Regions from separate parts of the Streptomyces sp. NPDC060031 genome, predicted to be linked through region 1. Evidence: riboswitches for the same ligand, from Rfam matches in the RefSeq annotation. Region 1 holds a riboswitch; each other region holds the start of a gene.
What was found. A riboswitch is a leader RNA that binds a small molecule or an ion and turns the genes downstream of it on or off. The one in region 1 is predicted to bind cyclic di-AMP.
Positions count from the first base shown of each region.

Region 1 (7,226 bases):
TCAAGCTCATCCCGCCGCTGATCGTGGACGAGGCGGACGTCGACCGGTTCGTGCGCGCCTTCCGGGACGTCATGGACGAGGCGCACGCCGGTGGCGGGCTGATGTGGGACTTCGGCAAGACGCTGGTGAAGCAGGCGGTCGGCAACCGCTGACCGCCCGCTCCGTCCGCCCGTCCGCCCGTCCGTCCACCTGGCCGACCTCAGTCGAGCAGGCGGTCCCGGAGCCGGTCGAGGGTCTCGGGCGTGAGCCCGAGGCCCTCGGCGAGGTAACGGTCCAGACCGCCCCAGTGGCCGTCGATGGTCTCGAAGGCCGCCGTCAGGTACTCGGCGCGGGCGTCGAAGAGCGGCGCGAGCAGTTCCATCACCTCGGGGGAGCGGGCCTCGGCGGACTGGCTGCCGCGGCGGACCCGGTAGCGGTTGTGGGGGGCGTTCGACTCCAGGTAGTCCGCCACGACCGCCTCGCGCTCGACCCCCAGGGCGAGCAGGGTGACGGCGATCGACAGGCCGGCCCGGTCCTTGCCGGCGGCGCAGTGCATGAGGGCCGGGACGCTGTCCTCGGCGAGGGCGTGGACCACCCGGCCGTGCTCGGCGGTGCGGTTCTTGATCATTCCGCGGTACGAGTTCGCCATCCGCGCGGCGGCCTTGCCGTCGCCCAGGACCGTGCGGAGTTCTTCGAGGCCGCCTTCGCGGACCATCTTCCAGAATTCCGTGCCGTCCGCCGGGTCCGAGAGCGGAATGTTGACATTGCGCACGCCGGGCAGCTCCACGTCCTGCCCCTCCAGCGCGTGGTCGGCGCCGTTGCGGAAGTCGAAGATGGTGTGCAGTCCGAGAGCGGCGAGGAACTCTGCATCGGTTTCGGTGGCATGGGCGAGATGTCCGCTACGGAACAGTCGTCCCGTCTTGACCCTTCGGCCGTCGGCGGTCGGCAGCCCGCCCACGTCACGGAAGTTGCGTACTCCGGCCAGTCCCGGTTCCGTGGACGGGCTCTGGGGTATCTGCTGGGTCACGGCGGCTCCTCTGCCTGGTCGTGGGGATGTCCGAATTACACTACTTGGCGACAACTTGCCATGAGTGGAAGCGAGATCGGGCACGTCCCCGTGAGCCAGATCATACGGTGACCGTGAGTGCCTGATCGTCAAAGGTGAATTGCCCTGCCGGGGCGGCTGTTGCCGCCATTGAATGGACACAGGGTGACCGGAATTCCGTCGGACCAGCACCCTTGAGATTCCGTCAGGAAATTCACGGCTTGTTCGGTGTGCCACCACTCGATTACCTTCGCGATCGATCCGGATGGACCGCCGAATCCTGCCACCGTCCGGAAACCGCACCCGACTATTCACGCGCGCGGCAGGAGCGGGGGAACCAGGTAAGCCGCTGTTCCGGATCTTTATGCCGGGACGGCTCGGGGTGAAGTCGTCCATGTGCTGTTCATGTACGACCGGACATCTCCAGTCCGAACCCGACAGCTCACCTCGCAGGCGACGGAGAGGAATTCGCCATGCCTGCAAAGGGTAAGCACCGCCGTCCCAAGTCCCCCTCGATATCCCGCGGTTTCGCCATGGCCGGTACCGGCGGCGCGGCCCTCGCGCTCCCGCTGTTCGGAGCCGCCGGCGCCCACGCGGCTCCCGCCGCCGCCCCGGCGACGGCCCCCGTCCTGGCCGCTCAGGTCCCCGCGGCGCTGAAGGCCGCTCCCGCCGCCCGGGTGCTGGCGGCCGCGCCGGCCGTGTACACGGTCGTCCCGGGTGACTACCTCTCCAAGATCGCCGAGCAGCGGCACCTCGGCGGCGGCTGGCAGCAGCTCTACGCCGACAACCGCGCGGCCGTCGGCGCCGACCCCTCGCTGATCCACCCCGGGCTGAAGCTGGCGCTCGGCGCCGAGGGCGACGCCGCGCCCGCCGTCGAGTCCGCCCCGGCCCGGACCCAGGCCCCCGCCGAGCAGTCCTCCGCCGATGTCCCTGCCGACTCCTCCGCGGACGAGGGCCCGGCCGACTCCGCGGAGGGAACCTCGGACGAGGGCGCCGCCGGCGAAGGCTCCCCGGACGAGGGCGCCGCCCCCGAGGCCGAGGCCCCGGCCGCACCCGCCGCCCCGGCCGAGCAGCAGCAGGCCGCGCCCTCCTCCGGTTTCGTCGCCCCCGTCGGCGGCGGCGTCTCCACCGCGTACAAGACCGCCGGCGCCATGTGGTCCAGCGGCTACCACACCGGTGTCGACTTCATCGCGAGCAGCGGCACCACCGTCAAGGCGGTCGGCGCGGGCACCGTCGTCTCCGCGGGCTGGGGCGGCGCGTACGGCAACGAGGTCGTCATCCGGCACGCCGACGGCAAGTACTCCCAGTACGGCCACCTCTCCCAGCTGTCGGTCTCGGTCGGCCAGAGCGTCACCGCCGGGCAGCGTATCGGCCTCTCCGGCGCCACCGGCAACGTGACCGGCCCGCACCTCCACTTCGAGATCCGCACCGGTCCGTCCTACGGCTCCGACGTCGACCCGCTGGCCTACCTCCGCTCCAAGGGCGTCAGCATCTGACGACCCCCAACCGGTCCGCTGTCGGACGCCGGACCCGCGTGAGGCCGGGGCCCGAGGGGGGCCGGCCTCACGCGCTGTTATTCCTCACCTGCCGGTGGTATAAATCACGGTCCGTCAACCCCTGCCTACGGTGGCGTAGGTCACGTGACGGGGTGAAGTATGTGGTCCCGTGGCAGCGACGACGACACTCAAGACCATCGGCTCGTACGCGGCGATCGGGGACAGCTTCACCGAGGGCGTGGGGGACCCGGGACCCGGGGAAACGTTTCTCGGCTGGGCGGACCGGCTGGCCGTGCTCCTGGCCGATCAGCGCGAAGAACACGACTTCCGGTACGCGAACCTGGCCGTCCGCGGGCGGCTCCTCGACCAGATCGTGGCGGAGCAGGTCCCGCGGGCCAAGGAGCTCGCGCCCGACCTGGTGACCTTCTGCGCGGGCGGCAACGACATCATCCGTCCCGGCAGCGACCCGGACCACGTGGCCGAGCGGTTCGAGGCGGCCGTCGCCGAGCTCACCGGGGCCGTCGGCCAGGTCATGATCACCACCGGCTTCGACACCCGGGGCGTACCGGTCCTCAAGCACCTGCGCGGCAAGGTCGCGACGTACAGCGCGCACGTGCGCGCGATCGCCGACCGGTACGACTGCCCGGTGCTCGACCTCTGGTCCCTGAAGTCCGTACAGGACCGGCGGGCCTGGGACGACGACCGGCTGCACCTCTCGCCCGAGGGGCACACCCGGGTCGCGCTGCGCGCCGCGCAGGTGCTGGGCATGGGGGTGCCGGCCGATCCGGACCAGCCGTGGCCTCCGCAGCAGCCGCGCGGCTCGGTGGACGTGACCCGGGACAACATCCAGTGGGCCCGCGAGTACCTGGTGCCGTGGATCGGCCGCCGGCTGCGCGGGGAGTCCTCCGGGGACCACGTCGAGGCGAAGCGGCCGGACCTGCTGCCCCTGTAGCCGGACCTGCTGCCGCCACAGAAGGAGTGGAGCGGCGCATGATGTCAGGGGCCGGGTCGGAATCCTTCGGGCCCGGTGCGCGTTGGGATGGTCGTAAGCCGTCCGCCCATCCCGCCCCCACCCTCTCAGGAGGCGCCTTGACCGGCTCCCGTTCCTTGCGTCCACGGCTGCGTGCCATGCGGCCCGAAGCCTTCGGCGCGGACCCGTCCGGTGCGCGGCTTGAGCGGATCCTGCGCTCGCCGAACTTCGCCGACGGAGTCTTCCAGAACCCGGTCGGGGCCAGGACCAGGCCGTCCGGGTCGATGCTGGAATTCGCCAAGATCTACTTCCACAAGGAGCAGCGGGTCCGGCGCAACCCCGGCGCGCCCGTCCCCGTCTATCCGACCACCCTGGCCGAGCTGGCGAAGCCGCCGGCCAGCGGCTTGCGGCTCACCTGGATGGGGCACTCCAGCGTGCTCGCGGAGATCGACGGGCGGCGGGTGCTGTTCGACCCGGTGTGGGGCGAGCGCTGCTCCCCCTTCCCCTTCGCCGGACCCAAGCGGCTGCATCCGGTACCGGTGCCCCTGGCCGCGCTCGGCCCGGTCGACGTCGTGGTGATCTCCCACGACCACTACGACCACCTCGACCTCCCGACCATCAAGGAACTGGCCGGCACGGACACGGTCTTCGCCGTCCCGCTGGGCGTCGGCGCGCACCTGGAGCGCTGGGGAGTCCCGGCCGACCGGCTGCGCGAGCTCGACTGGAACGAGAGCACCAAGATCGCCGGGCTCACTCTGACGGCGACCCCGGCCCGGCACTTCTGCGGCCGCGGGCTGCGCAACCAGCAGTTCACCCTGTGGGCCTCCTGGGTCGTAGCGGGCGACGCGCACCGGATCTACCACAGCGGGGACACCGGCTACTTCCCCGGCTTCGAGGAGATCGGCGCCGAGCACGGCCCCTTCGACGCCACGATGATCCAGATCGGCGCCTACTCCGAGTACTGGCCCGACATCCACATGACCCCCGAAGAGGGGATGCGCGCCCACCTCGACCTCCAGGGCGGTGCGCCGCACGGTGCGATGCTGCCGATCCACTGGGGCACCTTCAACCTGGCCCCGCATCCGTGGGACGAGCCCGGCGAGGGCACGGTGGCCGCGGCCGAGGGCTCCGGGGCGGCCATCGCCCTGCCGGTGCCGGGCCAGCCCTTCGAGCCGGGAGCCTCCGACGCCCCGCGCGAGCCCTGGTGGCGTCCCTTCGTCGCCGCCGCAACGGCCGCACCGGCCGCGGCGCCGTTGGTGGCTCCGGATGCCTCCTCGCCGGTGACCGCCGCTCCGGCTACGCCCCCGTCAGCGGCTACGCCCCCGTCGGGGCCCTCGGTCGGGCGCGAGGAGTCGGAGGCCGTCGGGTCGTAGACCCCCGGACCGAAGGCGGGGCCCCGGGGTCGGCGCGATCCGTGGGGCCGGCGTGGCCGCCGGGGGTACCGGGACCCGCGGGGCACAGGTGTGCGGACCGGACGGCGCGCGCCCCGGGTCACCAGGGCGTACGCGCTCCCGGCGCATTCGGCCGCCCGTACGAGCGCTCCGTCGGGAGCGGGAACCACCCCGGCGAAGTTCCCCAACTGGCCGTCCGGGGCGGCAGCGCGCGGTCTAGCGTGGGTGTCCGGTGATCAACACGGGGCCCGGAACGCTGAGGCGTCCGGCCCCTCTGACCGAGGACGCCGATGTCCGGACTCCGCGCCGCCCGCCACGCCCCGTCGAGACACGCCGTCACCGGTCCCGGCCGGCAAATAAGGCCCCAGCTGGTACGCGCCGCCGTGCTGCCCACGCTCGCCGCCGGGCTGAGCGGCGCCGCCGCGGTCATCTTCACGCTCCAGCTCGGCGGCGGAGCGGGCGTCCGCGACGACCGGCTGTGGCCGGTGCTCACCGGCTGCGCCCTGCTCGTCCTCGGCGCGCTGGCGGCCGCCCTCCTCGGGGCCCAGCGCGCCGCCAAGACCGTCCGCGACCGCTGCGAGGCACTGCGCCGCTCCAGCGTCCGCGGCCGTCAGGAGCTGCGTACTGCCGCCGAGCGGCTGGAACGGGGCGAGACCCCGGGCCGCCCGGTGCGCGGCGGGCCCACCGGGCCGCCGCCCGGCACCGACCCGGCGGGCGTGGACGAGTTCTGGCTGCTCGCCCAGGAGCTGCGCGGTGCCCGCGAGCAGGCCCACGCCGCGCTGGTCCGGCTGGGCGGGCCGGTCACCCCGTCCGACAGTGACCGCAAGGTCGAGGTCTTCGTCAATCTGGCCCGCCGGCTGCAGTCCCTCGTACACCGCGAGATCTCGCTGCTGGACGACCTGGAGGACACGGTCGAGGACCCGGACCTGCTCAGGGAGCTCTTCCACGTCGACCACCTCGCCACCCGCATCCGCCGCCACGCCGAGAACCTCGCCGTGCTCGGCGGCGCCGCCTCCCGGCGCCAGTGGACGCGGCCCATCGACCTGAGCGAGGTACTGCGCTCCTCCGTCGCGGAAGTCGAGCAGTACACCCGGGTCAAGGTGGTGCCCCCGGCCGGCGGTACCGTCCGCGGGCACGCCGTCGCCGACGTGGTGCACCTGCTGGCCGAACTCGTCGAGAACGCCACGGTGTTCTCCGCCCCCGACACCGATGTGGTGGTGCGCGCCGAGCGGGTCACCGCCGGCATCGCGGTCGAGGTGGAGGACCGGGGACTCGGAATGCCGCCCGAGGAACAGCACCGGATGAACGCCCTGCTCGGCGACCCCGACCAGATCAACGTCCGGCACCTGCTGGCGGACGGGCGGATCGGCCTGTTCGTCGTCTCGGCGCTCGCGCGGCGCCACGGGGTCGCCGTCGAGCTGAAGTCCAACATCTACGGCGGCGTGCTCGCCGTGCTGGTCCTGCCCCAGGAGCTGCTGGGCGCGGAGGCGCCGAGCGCCGCCGATGCGCTGGGGGGCACCCGGGCCACCTCGTGGGGGAGCGCCGAGCCGGTCGACGGGGCCGGGGCGGGGATCGCCGCCAGGGCGCCCCTGGAGCCCGTGCGCGTCGGGCTGCCTCGGCCCGAGCCGTCCGGGATGCCGGCGGCCGTGCCGGCCGTGCCGGCCTGGGCGGTCGAGGCGCCGGGCAGGGTGGCCCGCAGTGCACCGGCGCCCGAGGCGGAGCCGTGGGCCGTGCCCCGATCCGTGCCCGAAGCCATGTCCGAAGCCATGTCCGAACCCGTGCCCGAGGCGATGGCCGCGGCGGAGCCCGCCGGAGCCATCGCGGGCGCGTCGCAGGTGCCGGCCGCCCGGGTGGGCGAGGACCTGCCGCAGCTGCCCAAACGGCGGGCCCAGGAGCACCTCGTACCCCAACTGCGGGACACCCCCGCCCCCCGGCGGGCCGAAGACGGCGAGCGACCCGTGCACGACCCCGGCCTGATGGCCGCCTTCCAGCGGGGCTTCGGTCTCGCCCAGTCGGAGCAGCAGACATGAACCGGACCCCGATCAGCACCAAGGAGCACACCCCCATGAGCGGCGAAGTGGCGACCAGGACCGGCCGGCTCTCGGATCTCGACTGGCTGCTCGGCGGCCTCGTGCAGCGGGTGCCGTACACACGCAGCGCGGTGCTGCTGACCGCTGACGGGCTCGTCACCTGCGTGCACGGGATGGACGCGGACAGCGCCGACCACATGGCCGCCCTGGCCTCCGGGCTGTACTCGCTGGCACGCAGTGCCGGCTCCCGCTTCGGGGACGGCGCCGAGGTCCGGCAGGTGGTGGTCGAGCTCGACACGGCGCTGGTCTTCGTGT
Region 1 covers NZ_JBHWVM010000019.1:61,909-69,134, forward strand. Annotated here, with positions in the region: gene ACFWB8_RS11415 (aspartate aminotransferase family protein) at 1-152, shown strand, start outside; gene ACFWB8_RS11420 (tyrosine-protein phosphatase) at 200-1,006, opposite strand; cyclic di-AMP (ydaO/yuaA leader) riboswitch at 1,286-1,493, shown strand; gene ACFWB8_RS11425 (LysM peptidoglycan-binding domain-containing M23 family metallopeptidase) at 1,498-2,520, shown strand; gene ACFWB8_RS11430 (SGNH/GDSL hydrolase family protein) at 2,690-3,472, shown strand; gene ACFWB8_RS11435 (MBL fold metallo-hydrolase) at 3,610-4,863, shown strand; gene ACFWB8_RS11440 (sensor histidine kinase) at 5,265-6,911, shown strand; gene ACFWB8_RS11445 (roadblock/LC7 domain-containing protein) at 6,947-7,226, shown strand, end outside.

Region 2 (7,226 bases), on a different contig from region 1:
GTCTCTCCACCACCGCGAAGCTGCTTTTCAAGATCCTCACATCCACAAAACCGAAAGTAGGAATGCCGGACAAGGCCAGGTCAAGCCATGGCGGATCTGCGGACAGCCGCGACGAAGTACCCATATGGGGTGATGGTCGATGTACGGGATACCGTCAGCGGGTGCATCAGCAGACCCCCGCAGACCCCGCCGAGACCCCCGCCCCGGGCCCGGCCGACACCCCCGCGGCCCAGGGCCCGACCCTGTTCGACTGGGAGTTCGCGACCGACCCGTACCCCGCCTACGCCTGGCTGCGCGAGCACTCGCCCGTGCACCGCACCCGGCTCCCCAGCGGGGTCGAGGCCTGGCTCGTGACCCGGTACGCCGATGCCCGCCAGGCCCTCGCCGACCAGCGGCTCAGCAAGAATCCGGCGCACCACGCCGAGCCCGCGCACGCCAAGGGGAAGACCGGCATCCCGGGGGAGCGCAAGGCGGAGCTGATGACGCATCTGCTCAACATCGACCCGCCGGACCACACCCGGCTGCGGCGGCTGGTGTCGAAGGCGTTCACCCCGCGCAGGGTCGCCGAGTTCACCCCGCGGGTGCAGGAGCTGACCGACCACCTCATCGAGCAGTTCGCGAGCAAGGGGGAAGCGGACCTCATCCACGAGTTCGCCTTCCCCCTCCCCATCTACGCCATCTGCGAGATGCTCGGCGTACCGCGTGAGGACCAGGACGACTTCCGCGACTGGGCCGGGATGATGATCCGGCACGGCGGCGGCCCGCGCGGCGGGGTCGCCCGCTCGGTGAAGCAGATGAGGACCTACCTCGGCGAGCTCATCCACCGCAAAAGGGACGACCTGGGCAACGACCTGATCTCCGATCTGATCCGGGCCAGCGACCACGGCGACCACCTGACGGAGGCCGAGGCCACCGCCATGGCCTTCATCCTGCTCTTCGCCGGCTTCGAGACGACCGTGAACCTCATCGGCAACGGGGTCCACTCCCTCTTCATGAACCCGGACCAGCGCGAGCGCCTCCAGGCCTCCCTCGCGGCCGGGGAGAGCGGGCTGCTGGAGACGGGCGTCGAGGAGCTGCTGCGCTACGACGGTCCGGTGGAGCTGGCCACCTGGCGGTTCGCCACCGAGGCGCTGACCCTCGGCGGGCAGGACGTAGCGGCGGGCGATCCGGTGCTGGTGGTCCTCGCGGCCGCCGACCGGGACCCCGAGCGGTTCGCCGAACCGGACACGCTCGACCTCTCCAGGACCGACAACCAGCACCTCGGATACGGGCACGGGATCCACTACTGCCTGGGTGCGCCGCTCGCGCGGCTCGAAGGGCAGACCGCGCTTGCGACTTTGCTCACGCGTCTGCCGGATCTGGAACTCGCTGTTCCGCCGAGCGACCTGCGCTGGCGCGGCGGGCTCATCATGCGTGGCCTGCGCACTCTTCCGGTCCGCTTTACACCCCGCAACGAGTGAAGGCCGACTGACTGGAAGTCAGTTTCCGTCGAAACTTGTGACAAGCGTTCGAAGGCCGCTAGGTTCTGCCGTTACCCCGCCGTTATGCGAAAGGTGCACCCTCATGCGTTCCGGGAACGGCCGCCACAGACGCCCCCGACAGATCCCCGCGATTGTCGTCACCGCCGGAGTCACCGGCTCCGCGCTGGCCCTGCCGCTGCTCGCGGCCACGGGCGCCAGCGCGGCCGACGCCTCCACGTGGGACAAGGTCGCCGAGTGCGAGAGCGGCGGGACCTGGAGCGCGAACTTCGGCAGCGGCGCCTACGGCGGACTGCAGTTCACCGAGGAGCAGTGGAAGGGCGCCGGCGGTCTCGACTACGCGACCCGCGCCGACCTGGCCAGCCGCTCGCAGCAGATCGCCGTCGCCGAACGGGTGCTGGCTTCCCAGGGCCCCCAGGCGTGGCCGATGTGCGCGGAGCCGGCCGGCCTGACCCGGCAGGCGCCGGCCGCGGACGTGGACCCGGGCGGGCCCGGCAGCCGCGGGTCCGCCGCCCCGTCCGCGTCCCGCCCGGACGGCTCCGTACCGGTCGGCGGCTCGGACGACCGCGCCACGGACTTCGGGGCTCCGGCCCAGGCTTCCCCGAGCCCCTCCGGCTCGCCGTCCTTCGTGCTGCCCGACATCCCGCTCGGGCCGCCCAGCGGACTGCCCGTCATGCCGGACCCGGACCTGCCGACGACCCCGACCGCCCCGGCCGACCCGACGACCCCGACCGCCCCGACGACCCCGGGCGACCCGACGGTGCCCGCCACGGACCCCACGGCGCCCGCCACCGGCCCGACGGACCCGAACGCCCCCTCGACGGGGCCGACGGCCCCCACGGCGCCGGGCGACCCGAGCACCCCCGCCGCCGGCCCGAGCGCCCCGGCGGCCCCCGGAGCCTCCACCGACCCCGCGGCCCCGGCCGCGGGCGGCGGTAAGCACCGCGGAGAGGCCGCGGTCGAGGCGCCCGTCACATCTGACGCCGCGTCGGACCCGACCTACACCGTGCGGCCGGGCGACAGCCTGGCCGCCATCGCGGACGCCAACGACCTCAAGGGCGGCTGGAACGCGCTCTATACGGCCAACCAGCAGGTCATCGGCGAGGACGCCAACTTGATCAAGCCCGGTCAAAACCTGGATCTAACTAAGAAATAGGGGCAGTTCGGGCACCCGTAAACACCTGATTGTCCGGTTTAGTTAAGTGAGACATGTGTCTCTTCCGGTCAACTGGCGTGTCCGGCCCCGAGGCTTCCGCAAACCCCGTCCTCACCTGCGCAAACACTGGTCCGAGGGACGCAAGTAGGCCCCGTTTCTCCCCGATGGCGCTCGTTGAACATCGGGGAGGGACCTGTCTACCTTCTGAATCGCTCGCCACCGCGGGCTCCTTCGACCGCATCGCCGAATCCTGCCGGCGGACGGAGGGAACAGTCGTCGCGTCAAGCGCCGAAGGCAGGAGCGGGGGAACCAAGGTAGGTGCCGGGAGCGGCCGTTGAGAGACGGTCACGCCACCGGCTAGGGGTTAAGCGGTGCGCTAGGTCGCACCGCCGGGCAACTCACTCGCCCGAACCCGACAGCTCACCTCGTAGGCGTCGGTGAGGAGAAACTCCATGCTGCTTTCCGGCAAGGGCAAGCACCGTCGCGGTTCCAAGGCCGTCCGCATCGTCACGCTCGCCGGCGTCGCCGGTGTAGCCGTCGCGGCCCCCCTGATGGCCGCGGGCACCGCTTCCGCCGCCACCGCCTCGGAGTGGGACCGCGTCGCCTCCTGCGAGTCCGGCGGCAACTGGGCCATCAACACGGGCAACGGCTACTACGGCGGTCTGCAGTTCTCGTCCTCCACCTGGGCCGCCTACGGTGGCAAGGCGTACGCCGCGCAGGCCAGCCAGGCCTCGAAGGCCCAGCAGATAGCCGTCGCTGAGAAGGTCCTCAAGGGCCAGGGCAAGGGCGCCTGGCCGTCCTGTGGCGTGGGCCTGTCCGGCGCCTCGTACAACGGCGGCGGCGCGGCCGAGACCCCGGCCAAGCCGAAGGCCGAGCCCAAGAAGGAGCAGAAGGCCGCGCCGAAGAAGGAGACCAAGCGCTCCGAGACCGCGGCCCCCTCCAAGCCGAAGACCGGGACCACGGCCCAGCCGAAGTCCGAGGCCCCCAAGACCGGCAACGGCTCGTACGAGGTCAAGTCCGGCGACACGCTGGGCACCATCGCCGATGCCAACGGCGTCAAGGGCGGCTGGGAGAAGCTCTTCGAGCTCAACAAGGACATCGTGTCCGACGCCGACCTGATCTTCCCGGGGCAGAAGCTGAAGCTCAGCTGAATCCCGCGGTAACACCCACCGCCCGGCGCGTCCGCCCGACGCGCCGGGCGGTGGCGCGTGCCGGGCCCAGCGGCGGGCGGCAGCCCGATGTTCAAGGGACCTATGTCCCGGAAGAGGGGTATTCGGACCCTTTTTCGTCCCAGGACCCGGGCGGTCGGCCGGCCCAGTGCCCGGAGCCGGTTAGGCTCTAGGCGGCGAGGCCATCCCACGGCCTGACGCCACCGCACATCCAGCGTCACATCCCAGAAGGAGATGCTCGTGCCGTCCATCGACGTCGTCGTAGCCCGGGAAATCCTGGACTCCCGAGGCAACCCCACGGTCGAGGTCGAGGTGGGCCTCGACGATGGCAGCACCGGCCGTGCTGCAGTTCCGTCCGGCGCCTCCACCGGTGCATTCGAGGCCATCGAGCTGCGTGACGGTGACCCCAACCGTTACTTCGGCAAGGGCGTCGAGAAGGCCGTCCTGGCCGTCATCGAGCAGATCGGCCCGGAGCTCGTCGGCTACGACGCCACCGAGCAGCGCCTGATCGACCAGGCCATGTTCGACCTGGACGCCACCGACAACAAGGGCTCGCTCGGCGCCAACGCCATCCTCGGCGTCTCCCTCGCCGTCGCGCACGCCGCGTCCGAGGCCTCGGACCTCCCGCTCTTCCGCTACCTCGGCGGCCCGAACGCGCACCTGCTGCCCGTTCCGATGATGAACATCCTCAACGGTGGGTCGCACGCCGACTCCAACGTCGACATCCAGGAGTTCATGATCGCCCCGATCGGCGCGGAGTCCTTCTCCGAGGCGCTGCGCTGGGGTGCCGAGGTCTACCACACCCTGAAGAAGGTCCTGCACACCAAGGGCCTCTCCACCGGTCTGGGCGACGAGGGCGGCTTCGCCCCGAACCTGGAGTCCAACCGCGCCGCGCTGGACCTCATCGTCGAGGCCATCAAGCAGGCCGGCTACGTCCCGGGCAAGGACATCGCGCTCGCGCTCGACGTCGCCGCGTCCGAGTTCTACAAGGACGGCAAGTACGAGTTCGAGGGCCAGTCCCGCTCGGCCGCCGAGATGACCGAGTACTACGAGGAGCTCGTCTCCGCGTACCCGATGGTCTCCATCGAGGACCCGCTGTACGAGGACGACTGGGCCGGCTGGAAGACCCTCACCGACAAGCTGGGCTCCAAGGTCCAGATCGTCGGCGACGACCTCTTCGTCACCAACCCGGAGCGCCTGGCCCGCGGCATCGAGGAGGGCTCCGCGAACGCCCTGCTCGTGAAGGTGAACCAGATCGGTTCGCTGACCGAGACGCTCGACGCCGTCGAGATGGCCCAGCGCAACGGCTTCAAGTGCATGATGTCGCACCGCTCCGGTGAGACCGAGGACGTCACCATCGCGGACCTCGCCGTCGCCGTGAACTGCGGTCAGATCAAGACCGGCGCCCCGGCCCGCTCGGACCGCGTCGCCAAGTACAACCAGCTGCTGCGCATCGAGGAGATCCTCGACGACGCCGCGGTGTACGCGGGCCGCTCGGCCTTCCCCCGCTTCAAGGGCTAATCACGCCCCGGCTTCCGTACGTCCCCGCACTCGGTCCCGTACCGTGTGCGGGGACGTATTGCGTAGTGCGGACACAGGGGAGGCGGGACCATGGCCGGGAACCGGGATCGGTTCTCCACCTTCTCGACCGCGACCAGGCTGAGGCAGCTCGGCGAGCGGACCGCCGCCCACGTCTACCGCTCGCAGTCGCGCCGCCAGGTCCGCCGCAGCCGGCTCACCGGCAGGGCCGCCCTGCTCGTGCTCGTCCTCTGTACCCTGGTCGTCGCCCTCGCGTATCCGATGCGCCAGTACGTCTCCCAGCGCTCGGAGATCGCGAAGCAGCAGAAGGACGCGGTCACCGCGCGCGCCCGGCTGGAACGGCTGCGCGACGAGAAGGCCCGCTGGCAGGACGACGCGTACGCGGAGCAACAGGCGCGCAAGCACCTGCACTTCGTGCGTCCGGGCGAGGTCAGCTACATCATGACCGACCCCGGCGCCGAGGCACCGGAGCACCGTCGCGGCGGACAGTCCGCGAGCGACCGCCCCTGGTACTCGAACGTCTGGGACGGTGTCGACAAGGCCGACCGCCCCGGCGACTGACCCACCCACACCAAGCACAACGAACGAAGAGACTTCCTCCAGGCATGCAGACGCCCCCGCCCCAGACCGACCGGACCGAGCCGACCGACGCGGACATCGAGGCGTTCGAGCAGCAGCTCGGCCGCCCGCCGCGCGGGCTGCGCGCCATCGCGCACCGCTGCCCCTGCGGCCAGCCGGACGTCGTGGAGACCGCCCCGCGGCTCCCCGACGGCACGCCCTTCCCGACGCTGTACTACCTGACGTGCCCGCGCGCCGCCGGTGCCATCGGCACGCTGGAGGCCAACGGCGTGATGAAGGAGATGCAGGCCCGGCTCGCCGACGACCCGGAGCTCGCCGCCGCCTACCGGGCCGCGCACGAGGACTACATCACGCGACGCGACGCGATCGAGGTGCTCCAGGGCTTCCCGAGCGCCGGCGGGATGCCGGACCGGGTCAAGTGCCTGCACGTGCTGGTGGGCCACTCGCTGGCCGCCGGCCCCGGCGTGAACCCGTTCGGCGACGAGGCCCTGGCGATGCTGCCCGAGTGGTGGGCCAAGGGCCCCTGCGTCACCCCGTGCGGCGACAAGGGCGGCAAGAAGGCCGGGGAGGGGGCCGAGTGACCCGGGTCGCGGGCATCGACTGCGGCACGAACTCCATCCGCCTGCTGGTCGCCGACTGCGACCCGGCGACGGGCGAGCTGGTCGAGCTGGACCGCCGGATGACGATCGTCCGGCTCGGCCAGGGCGTGGACAAGACCGGCCGGCTCGCCCCGGAGGCGCTGGAGCGCACCTTCGCGGCGTGCCGCGAGTACGCGGCGGTCATCAAGGAGCTCGGGGCGCAGCGTCTGCGCTTCGTGGCCACCTCGGCCTCGCGGGACGCCGAGAACCGCGACGAGTTCGTCCGGGGCGTCCTGGACATCCTGGGCGTCGAGCCCGAGGTGATCTCCGGGGACCAGGAGGCCGAGTTCTCCTTCACCGGCGCCACCAAGGAGCTGACCGGCACCGATCACCTCGAGAAGCCGTTCCTGGTGGTGGACATCGGCGGGGGCTCGACCGAGTTCGTGGTCGGCGAGGAGCACGTCCGGGCCGCCCGGTCCGTGGACGTGGGCTGCGTACGGATGACCGAGCGGCACCTGGTCGTGGACGGGGTCGTCACCGACCCGCCGTCCGAGGCGCAGATCGCCGCCATACGGGCCGACATCGAGGCGGCGCTGGACCTGGCCGCGCAGACGGTCCCGCTGGCCGAGGCCCGCACCCTGGTGGGCCTGGCCGGCTCGGTGACCACGGTGGCGGGCATCGCGCTGGGGCTGGCGGAGTACGACTCGGCGGCGATCCACCACGCGCG
Region 2 covers NZ_JBHWVM010000032.1:21,064-28,289, forward strand. Annotated here, with positions in the region: gene ACFWB8_RS16650 (globin domain-containing protein) at 1-13, opposite strand, end outside; gene ACFWB8_RS16655 (cytochrome P450) at 162-1,460, shown strand; gene ACFWB8_RS16660 (transglycosylase family protein) at 1,564-2,634, shown strand; cyclic di-AMP (ydaO/yuaA leader) riboswitch at 2,911-3,083, shown strand; gene ACFWB8_RS16665 (transglycosylase family protein) at 3,087-3,785, shown strand; gene eno (phosphopyruvate hydratase) at 4,038-5,324, shown strand; gene ACFWB8_RS16675 (septum formation initiator family protein) at 5,415-5,903, shown strand; gene ACFWB8_RS16680 (DUF501 domain-containing protein) at 5,948-6,502, shown strand; gene ACFWB8_RS16685 (exopolyphosphatase) at 6,499-7,226, shown strand, end outside.
Region 2: it holds a riboswitch for cyclic di-AMP, as region 1 does, so the genes downstream of both, ACFWB8_RS16665 (transglycosylase family protein) here and ACFWB8_RS11425 (LysM peptidoglycan-binding domain-containing M23 family metallopeptidase) in region 1, are expected to answer to the same signal.

Region 3 (7,226 bases), on a different contig from region 1:
CCGGCAGCTCGGCGGGCGTGCCGTTCGTGGTCGCCGCGCGGACCGGCGAAGCGCCGGCCCAGGCCAGTACCAGCAGGTCCTCGCCCTTCAGGAACCGCTGGCAGCGCACCCCGCCCGTGGCCCGGCCCTTGCGCGGGTACTGGTCGAAGGGGGTCAGCTTGCCGGAGAGCATCGAGTCGTCCAGCGTCCCGTGCGAGCCGGCCACGGTGAACACCACGGCGTCCCGGGCCGGGTCCACGGCCGAGAAGTGGATGACCTTCGCGTTGTCGGTGAGCTTGATGCCCGCCATACCGCCCGCCGGGCGGCCCTGCGGGCGCACCTGGCCCGCCGGGTAGCGCAGCAGCTGGGCGTCGTCCGTGATGAAGACCAGGTCCTCCTCGCCCGTGCGCAGCTCGACCGCGCCGACGATCCGGTCCCCGTCCTTGAGGGTGATGACTTCCAGCTCGTCCTTGTTGGCGGGGTAGTCCGGCACGACGCGCTTGACCACGCCCTGCTCGGTACCGATCGCCAGACCCTGGCCGGACTCGTCCAGCGAGGTCAGGCAGATGACCTTCTCATCGGCCTCCAGACCGGAGAGGAACTCCGAGACCGGGGCGCCGCCCGCGAGGTTCGGCGCCGCGTGCGTGTCCGGCAGCTGCGGCAGGTCGATCACCGACAGCCGCAGCAGCCGCCCGTACGAGGTGACGGCGCCGACGTCGGCCCGGGCGGTCGCGGCGACCTGCGAGACGATCAGGTCGTGCTTCGCGCGGGCCCCGCCCTCGTCCTCGGGCAGCGGATCGGCGTTCGCCGTGCGGGCCAGCAGGCCGGTGGAGGAGAGCAGCACCCGGCACGGGGTGTCGGCGACCTCCAGCGGAACCGCCGCGACCGGCGTGCCCGCCGACTCCAGGAGCACCGTACGGCGCTCGGTGCCGAATTTCTTCGCGACCGCGGCCAGTTCGGTGGAGACCAGCTTGCGCAGCTCGGTGTCGGAGTCGAGGATCCCGGTCAGCTCGTCGATCTCGCCGGTCAGCCGGTCGCGCTCGGACTCCAGCTCGATCCGGTCGAAGCGGGTGAGCCGGCGCAGCGGGGTGTCCAGGATGTACTGGGTCTGGATCTCGCTCAGCGAGAAGCGCTCGATCAGCCGCTCCTTGGCCTGGGCGGAGTTGTCGCTGTCGCGGATGAGCCGGATGACCTCGTCGATGTCGAGCAGGGCCACCAGCAGGCCCTCGACCAGGTGCAGGCGGTCGCGCCGCTTGCCGCGGCGGAACTCGCTGCGCCGCCGCACGACCTCGAAGCGGTGGTCGAGGTAGACCTCCAGCAGCTCCTTGAGGCCCAGCGTCAGCGGCTGCCCGTCGACCAGTGCGACGTTGTTGATGCCGAAGGACTCCTCCATCGGCGTCAGCTTGTAGAGCTGCTCCAGCACGGCCTCCGGGTGGAAGCCGTTCTTGATCTCGATGACCAGGCGCAGGCCGTGCGAGCGGTCGGTGAGGTCCTTGACGTCGGCGATGCCCTGGAGCTTCTTCGAGCCGACCAGGTCCTTGATCTTCGCGATGACCTTCTCGGGGCCGACCGTGAAGGGCAGTTCCGTGACGACCAGGCCCTTGCGGCGCGGCGTGACGTTCTCCACGGCCACCGTCGCGCGGATCTTGAAGGTGCCGCGGCCCTTCTCGTACGCGTCCTTGATGCCCGCGAGGCCGACGATCCGGCCGCCCGTGGGCAGGTCGGGACCCGGCACGAAGCGCATCAGCGCCTCCAGGTCCGCCTGCGGGTAGCGGATCAGGTGCCGGGCGGCCGCGATGACCTCGCCGAGATTGTGCGGGGCCATGTTGGTGGCCATGCCGACCGCGATCCCGGACGCGCCGTTGACCAGCAGGTTCGGGTACGCCGCGGGCAGCGCGACCGGCTCCCGCTCCTGGCCGTCGTAGTTCGCGGTGAAGTCGACGGTGTCCTCGTCGATCGACTCCGTCATCAGTGACGTCGCGTCGGCCATCTTGCACTCGGTGTAGCGCATCGCGGCCGGCGGGTCGTCATTGCCGAGCGAGCCGAAGTTGCCGTGGCCGTCGACCAGCGGCAGCCGCATGGAGAAGGGCTGGGCCATGCGTACGAGGGCGTCGTAGATGGAGGCGTCGCCGTGCGGGTGCAGCTTGCCCATGACCTCGCCGACGACGCGGGCGCACTTCACGTAGCCGCGGTCGGGGCGCAGGCCCATCTCGTTCATCTGGTAGACGATGCGGCGGTGCACCGGCTTCATGCCGTCCCGGGCGTCCGGCAGGGCGCGGGAGTAGATCACCGAGTACGCGTACTCGAGGAAGGAGCCCTGCATTTCGTCGACGACGTCGATGTCGAGGATCTTCTCCTCGAAATCCTCCGGCGGCGGCGGGGTCTTCGTGCTGCGGCGGGCCATCGCTGCGCGGCTCCTTAACCAAGAATCGGGATGAGCTGGGTCTCACGGGGGGTTCTGCTGGGTCTTGCTCGGTCCTGCGGGGTGTCTCGCGAGGGTATGACGCGGACCATTGTGGCCCGAGCCACCGACAACGCCGACTCCGACCCAGGAGTGAGCCGGGAACTTCTCCGGTCGCCGACGCGCTTGCATACAGTGGCAGGTCTGACAGAAATCTCTGCATCGCGATCGAAGGGACCACATGCCCATGGGTCACACGGCCACAGCTCAGGCCGGCTCCGGCGGCCTGACAGCGACCGAGCACCGGCTGGCCAACGGCCTGCGCGTGGTGCTTTCCGAGGACCACCTGACCCCGGTCGCCGCGGTCTGCCTCTGGTACGACGTCGGCTCGCGCCACGAAGTCAAGGGGCGCACCGGCCTGGCTCACCTCTTCGAGCACCTGATGTTCCAGGGCTCGGCGAGCGTACCGGGCAACGGGCACTTCGAACTGGTCCAGGGCGCCGGCGGCTCCCTGAACGGAACCACCAGCTTCGAGCGCACCAACTACTTCGAGACGATGCCGACCCACCAGCTGGAGCTCGCGCTGTGGCTGGAGGCGGACCGGATGGGCTCGCTGCTCGCCGCCCTGGACGACGAGTCCATGGAGAACCAGCGCGACGTCGTCAAGAACGAGCGCCGCCAGCGGTACGACAACGTCCCGTACGGCACGGCTTTCGAGAAGCTGACCGCCCTGGCGTACCCCGAGGGCCACCCGTACCACCACACCCCGATCGGCTCCATGGCCGACCTGGACGCCGCGTCCCTCGAGGACGCGCGCAACTTCTTCCGCACGTACTACGCACCCAACAACGCGGTGCTGTCGGTCGTCGGCGACATCGACCCCGAGCGGACGCTCGCCTGGATCGAGAAGTACTTCGGCACCATTCCCTCGCACGACGGCAAGCAGCCGCCGCGCGACGGCTCGCTGCCCGAGGTGATCGGCGCGGAGCTGCGCGAGGAGATCGTCGAGGAGGTCCCGGCGCGTGCGCTGATGGCCGCCTACCGGCTCCCGCACGACGGCACCCGCGACTGCGACGCCGCGGACGTGGCGCTGACCATCCTGGGCGGCGGCGAGTCCTCGCGGCTGCACAACCGCCTGGTACGCCGCGACCAGACGGCCGTCGCGGCCGGTTTCGGCATGCTGCGGCTGGCGGGTGCGCCCTCGCTCGGCTGGCTGGACGTCAAGACCTCCGGCGGCGTGGAGGTGCCCGACATCGAGTCGGCCGTCGACGAGGAGCTCGCGCGGTTCGCCGCCGAGGGCCCGACGGCCGAGGAGATGGAGCGGGCGCAGGCGCAGCTGGAGCGCGAGTGGCTGGACCGGCTGAGCACGGTGGCCGGCCGCGCCGACGAACTGTGCCGCTTCGCGGTGCTGTTCGGCGACCCGCAGCTGGCGCTGACCGCCGTCCAGCGCGTCCTCGACATCACCGCCGAGGAGGTGCAGGCCGTGGCCGCGGCCCGACTGCGCCCGGACAACCGCGCGGTGCTGGTCTACGAGCCGCTGGCCGGTTCGGACGCCGACGAGTCCGACGAGTCCGACGAGTCCGACGAGAGCGACGAGAACGAGGGGGCGGAGCAGTGAGCGACACCGCAGCCGTCACGATGACCTTTCACCCGCAGCCGCAGCCCGGCGAGCCGCAGCCGTGGGCCTTCCCGGCCCCCGACCGCGGGGTGATGCCGAACGGCCTGACCGTGCTGCGCTGCCACCGCCCGGGCCAGCAGGTGGTGGCGGTCGAGATCAACCTCGTCGCCCCCCTGGACGCCGAGCCCGAGGGCCTGGACGGCGTGGCCACCATCATGGCCCGCGCGCTGTCCGAGGGCACCGACAAGCACTCCGCCGAGGAGTTCGCGGCCGAGCTGGAGCGCTGCGGCGCCACCCTCGACGCGCACGCCGACCACCCGGGCATCCGGGTCTCCCTGGAAGTCCCGGTCTCCCGGCTGCCCAAGGCGCTCGGCCTGCTCGCCGAAGCCCTGCGCGCGCCCGCCTTCGCCGACTCCGAGGTGGACCGGCTGGTGCGCAACCGGCTCGACGAGATCCCGCACGAGCTGGCCAACCCGCAGCGCCGCGCGGCCAAGCAGCTGTCCAAGGAGCTCTTCCCGGCCTCGCTGCGGATGTCTCGCCCGCGTCAGGGCACCGAGGACACGGTCGCCCGTATCGACTCGGCGGCCGTGCGCGCCTTCTTCGAGGCCCACGTGCGCCCCGCCACCGCCACCGCGGTGGTCGTCGGCGACCTGACCGGGGTCGACCTGGACGCGGTCCTGGCCGAGACCCTGGGCTCATGGACCGGCGACTTCGCGGAGCCGCTGCCGGTGCCGCCGGTGACCGCCGACGACACCGGCCGCGTGGTCATCGTCGACCGGCCCGGCGCGGTGCAGACGCAGTTGCTGATCGGCCGCATCGGACCGGACCGGCACGACCGGGTCTGGGCGCCCCAGGTGCTCGGCACGTACTGCCTGGGCGGCACCCTCACCTCGCGCCTGGACAAGGTGCTGCGCGAGGAGAAGGGGTACACCTACGGCGTGCGCGCCTTCGGCCAGGTACTGCGCTCCACCGCCGACGGCAAGGGCGCCTCGATGCTCGCCATCAGCGGCTCGGTGGACACCCCGAACACCGGCCCGGCGCTGGAGGACCTCTGGAAGGTGCTCCGCACCCTCGCGGAGGGCGGCCTGACCGATGCCGAACGGGACGTGGCGGTACAGAACTTGGTGGGCGTGGCCCCGCTGAAGTTCGAGACGGCCGCCTCGGTCGCCGGCACCCTCGCCGACCAGGTCGAGCAGGAGCTGCCGGACGACTACCAGGCGCAGTTGTACGCCCGGCTGGCCGAAACCGGCACGGTGGAGGCGACTTCGGCGGTCGTCAGCGCCTTCCCGGTGGACCGGCTGGTCACGGTGCTGGTGGGCGACGCCGCACAGATCGAGGAGCCGGTGCGCGCCCTCGGGATCGGTGACGTGAGCGTCGTCACCAACTGATCGGCCGACCGGCCGGACAGCGGCCCAACCGGGCGGCACGCAGGGGGCTTCGGTGGCTTGTCCGCCGAGGCCCCTTTTGTCTGTTTAGGGGTGAGGTTGCTTGTATGTGCTGTGGCGTACGCAACAAAAAGGCGTGTCTGTTTGGCGATTGACTGATGATCCGCCTAGCGTCGGCCGTGCTGTTCGTCAGTTGTACCCGCCGCACCCGCGGCACCGGACAGCGATCGCCGAGTCCCCGTCAGGCGCGAGCCTGGGGAGCCGGGGACCCACATCAGTCCCTGGGGTGAATCGGACCGCCTCGCAAGAGGAGGCCCGTAGGAGACCTTCCTGCTCCGAACCCGTCAGCTAACCCGGTAGGCGAGAGGGAAGGAAAGGATCAGCCCCGTCATGGCGTTTGGCAGTCGTGCCGCCGGTAAGCACCGTGGTTCCAGTCGTCTGAGCCGCAGGACCGCCGGCTACGCCGGCATAGCCGCCCTCGCCACCACTGGTGTCGTCGGCTCCCTGGCCGGTCCCGCGTTCGCCGCGGACCAGGCCGCCCCCTCCATCGAGGACACCGGCCTGAACACCATCGTGGTGGCCGAGGACCTCGCGGGCGAGATCGAGGCCCAGGCCCAGTCCCAGCAGCGCGCCGCCGAGGCCGCCGCCGCCAAGGCGCAGGCCGAGGCCGACGCCAGGCAGCGGGCCGCCGAGGCCAAGCGCGTGGCCGAGGCCCGGGCGCAGGAAGAGCGCGAGGCCGCCGAGCGCGCGGCCCGCGAGGAGGAGCGCAAGCGCCTCAACACCTTCGTCGCCCCCGTCGAGGGCTCCTACGTCAGCACCCAGTGGCACGCGGGCGGCGGCATGTGGTCCTCCGGCAGCCACACCGGCATCGACTTCCACGCCGCCACCGGCACCACGGTCCACGCCGTGGGCGCGGGCACCGTGGTCGAGTCGGGCCAGGGCGGCGCGTACGGCAACAACATCGTCATCAAGCACGCCGACGGCACCTACACCCAGTACGGCCACCTGTCCGTGCTGAGCGTCTCCGTCGGCCAGCAGGTCACCGCGGGCCAGCAGATCGGCCTGTCGGGCTCCACGGGCAACTCCAGCGGCCCGCACCTGCACTTCGAGGCCCGCACCGGCGCCGACTACGGCTCGGACATCGACCCGGTCGCGTACCTGCGCGGGCACGGCGTCACCGTCTGACCCGCACCGCACGACATCCGCGAAGGCCCCGGCTCCCCGAGCCGGGGCCTTCGCGTTGTGGGAATGTTTCGTATTTCGGCCGTCCTCGGAAATTATCGTGTGTTGCCATAGAGTTGCACGCATCAATGATGTCGGCAGTCGGAAATAGGCGGAGGTCCGGTCTTGCGTATTCCCGCGCACGCGGTGTGCACAGCAATTCGCGACGACATCGTCTCCGGGGTGTTCGGGCCGGGCAGCCGGCTCACCGAAGAGGTGCTGGCCCGCCGGTACGGAGTCTCGCGCGTCCCGGTGCGCGAGGCGCTGCGCACCCTGGAATCCGAGGGCTTCGTGACGACCCGGCGGCACGCGGGCGCCTGTGTGGCCGAGCCGACCGAGCAGGAGGCCGCGGACCTCCTGGAGGTGCGGATGCTGCTGGAGCCGCTGGCGGCCGCCCGGGCCGCCCGGCGGCGTACCGAGGCCCACCTCAAGGTGCTCCGCGGGCTGGTCCGGCTGGGGCAGGAGCGGGCGAAGCGGGGCCAGGGGGAGGATCTGCGCTCCCTGGGCGGCTGGTTCCACGAGACCCTCGCCCAGGCCTCCGGCAGCCCGGGGCTGATCGCGCTGCTCACACAGATGCGGCACAAGGTGGCCTGGATGTACGCGGTGGAGGCCCCGGCGCGGC
Region 3 covers NZ_JBHWVM010000012.1:19,954-27,179, reverse strand. Annotated here, with positions in the region: gene ACFWB8_RS07620 (DNA topoisomerase (ATP-hydrolyzing) subunit A) at 1-2,383, opposite strand, end outside; gene ACFWB8_RS07615 (M16 family metallopeptidase) at 2,628-3,998, shown strand; gene ACFWB8_RS07610 (M16 family metallopeptidase) at 4,019-5,386, shown strand; cyclic di-AMP (ydaO/yuaA leader) riboswitch at 5,602-5,761, shown strand; gene ACFWB8_RS07605 (M23 family metallopeptidase) at 5,774-6,568, shown strand; gene ACFWB8_RS07600 (GntR family transcriptional regulator) at 6,731-7,226, shown strand, end outside.
Region 3: it holds a riboswitch for cyclic di-AMP, as region 1 does, so the genes downstream of both, ACFWB8_RS07605 (M23 family metallopeptidase) here and ACFWB8_RS11425 (LysM peptidoglycan-binding domain-containing M23 family metallopeptidase) in region 1, are expected to answer to the same signal.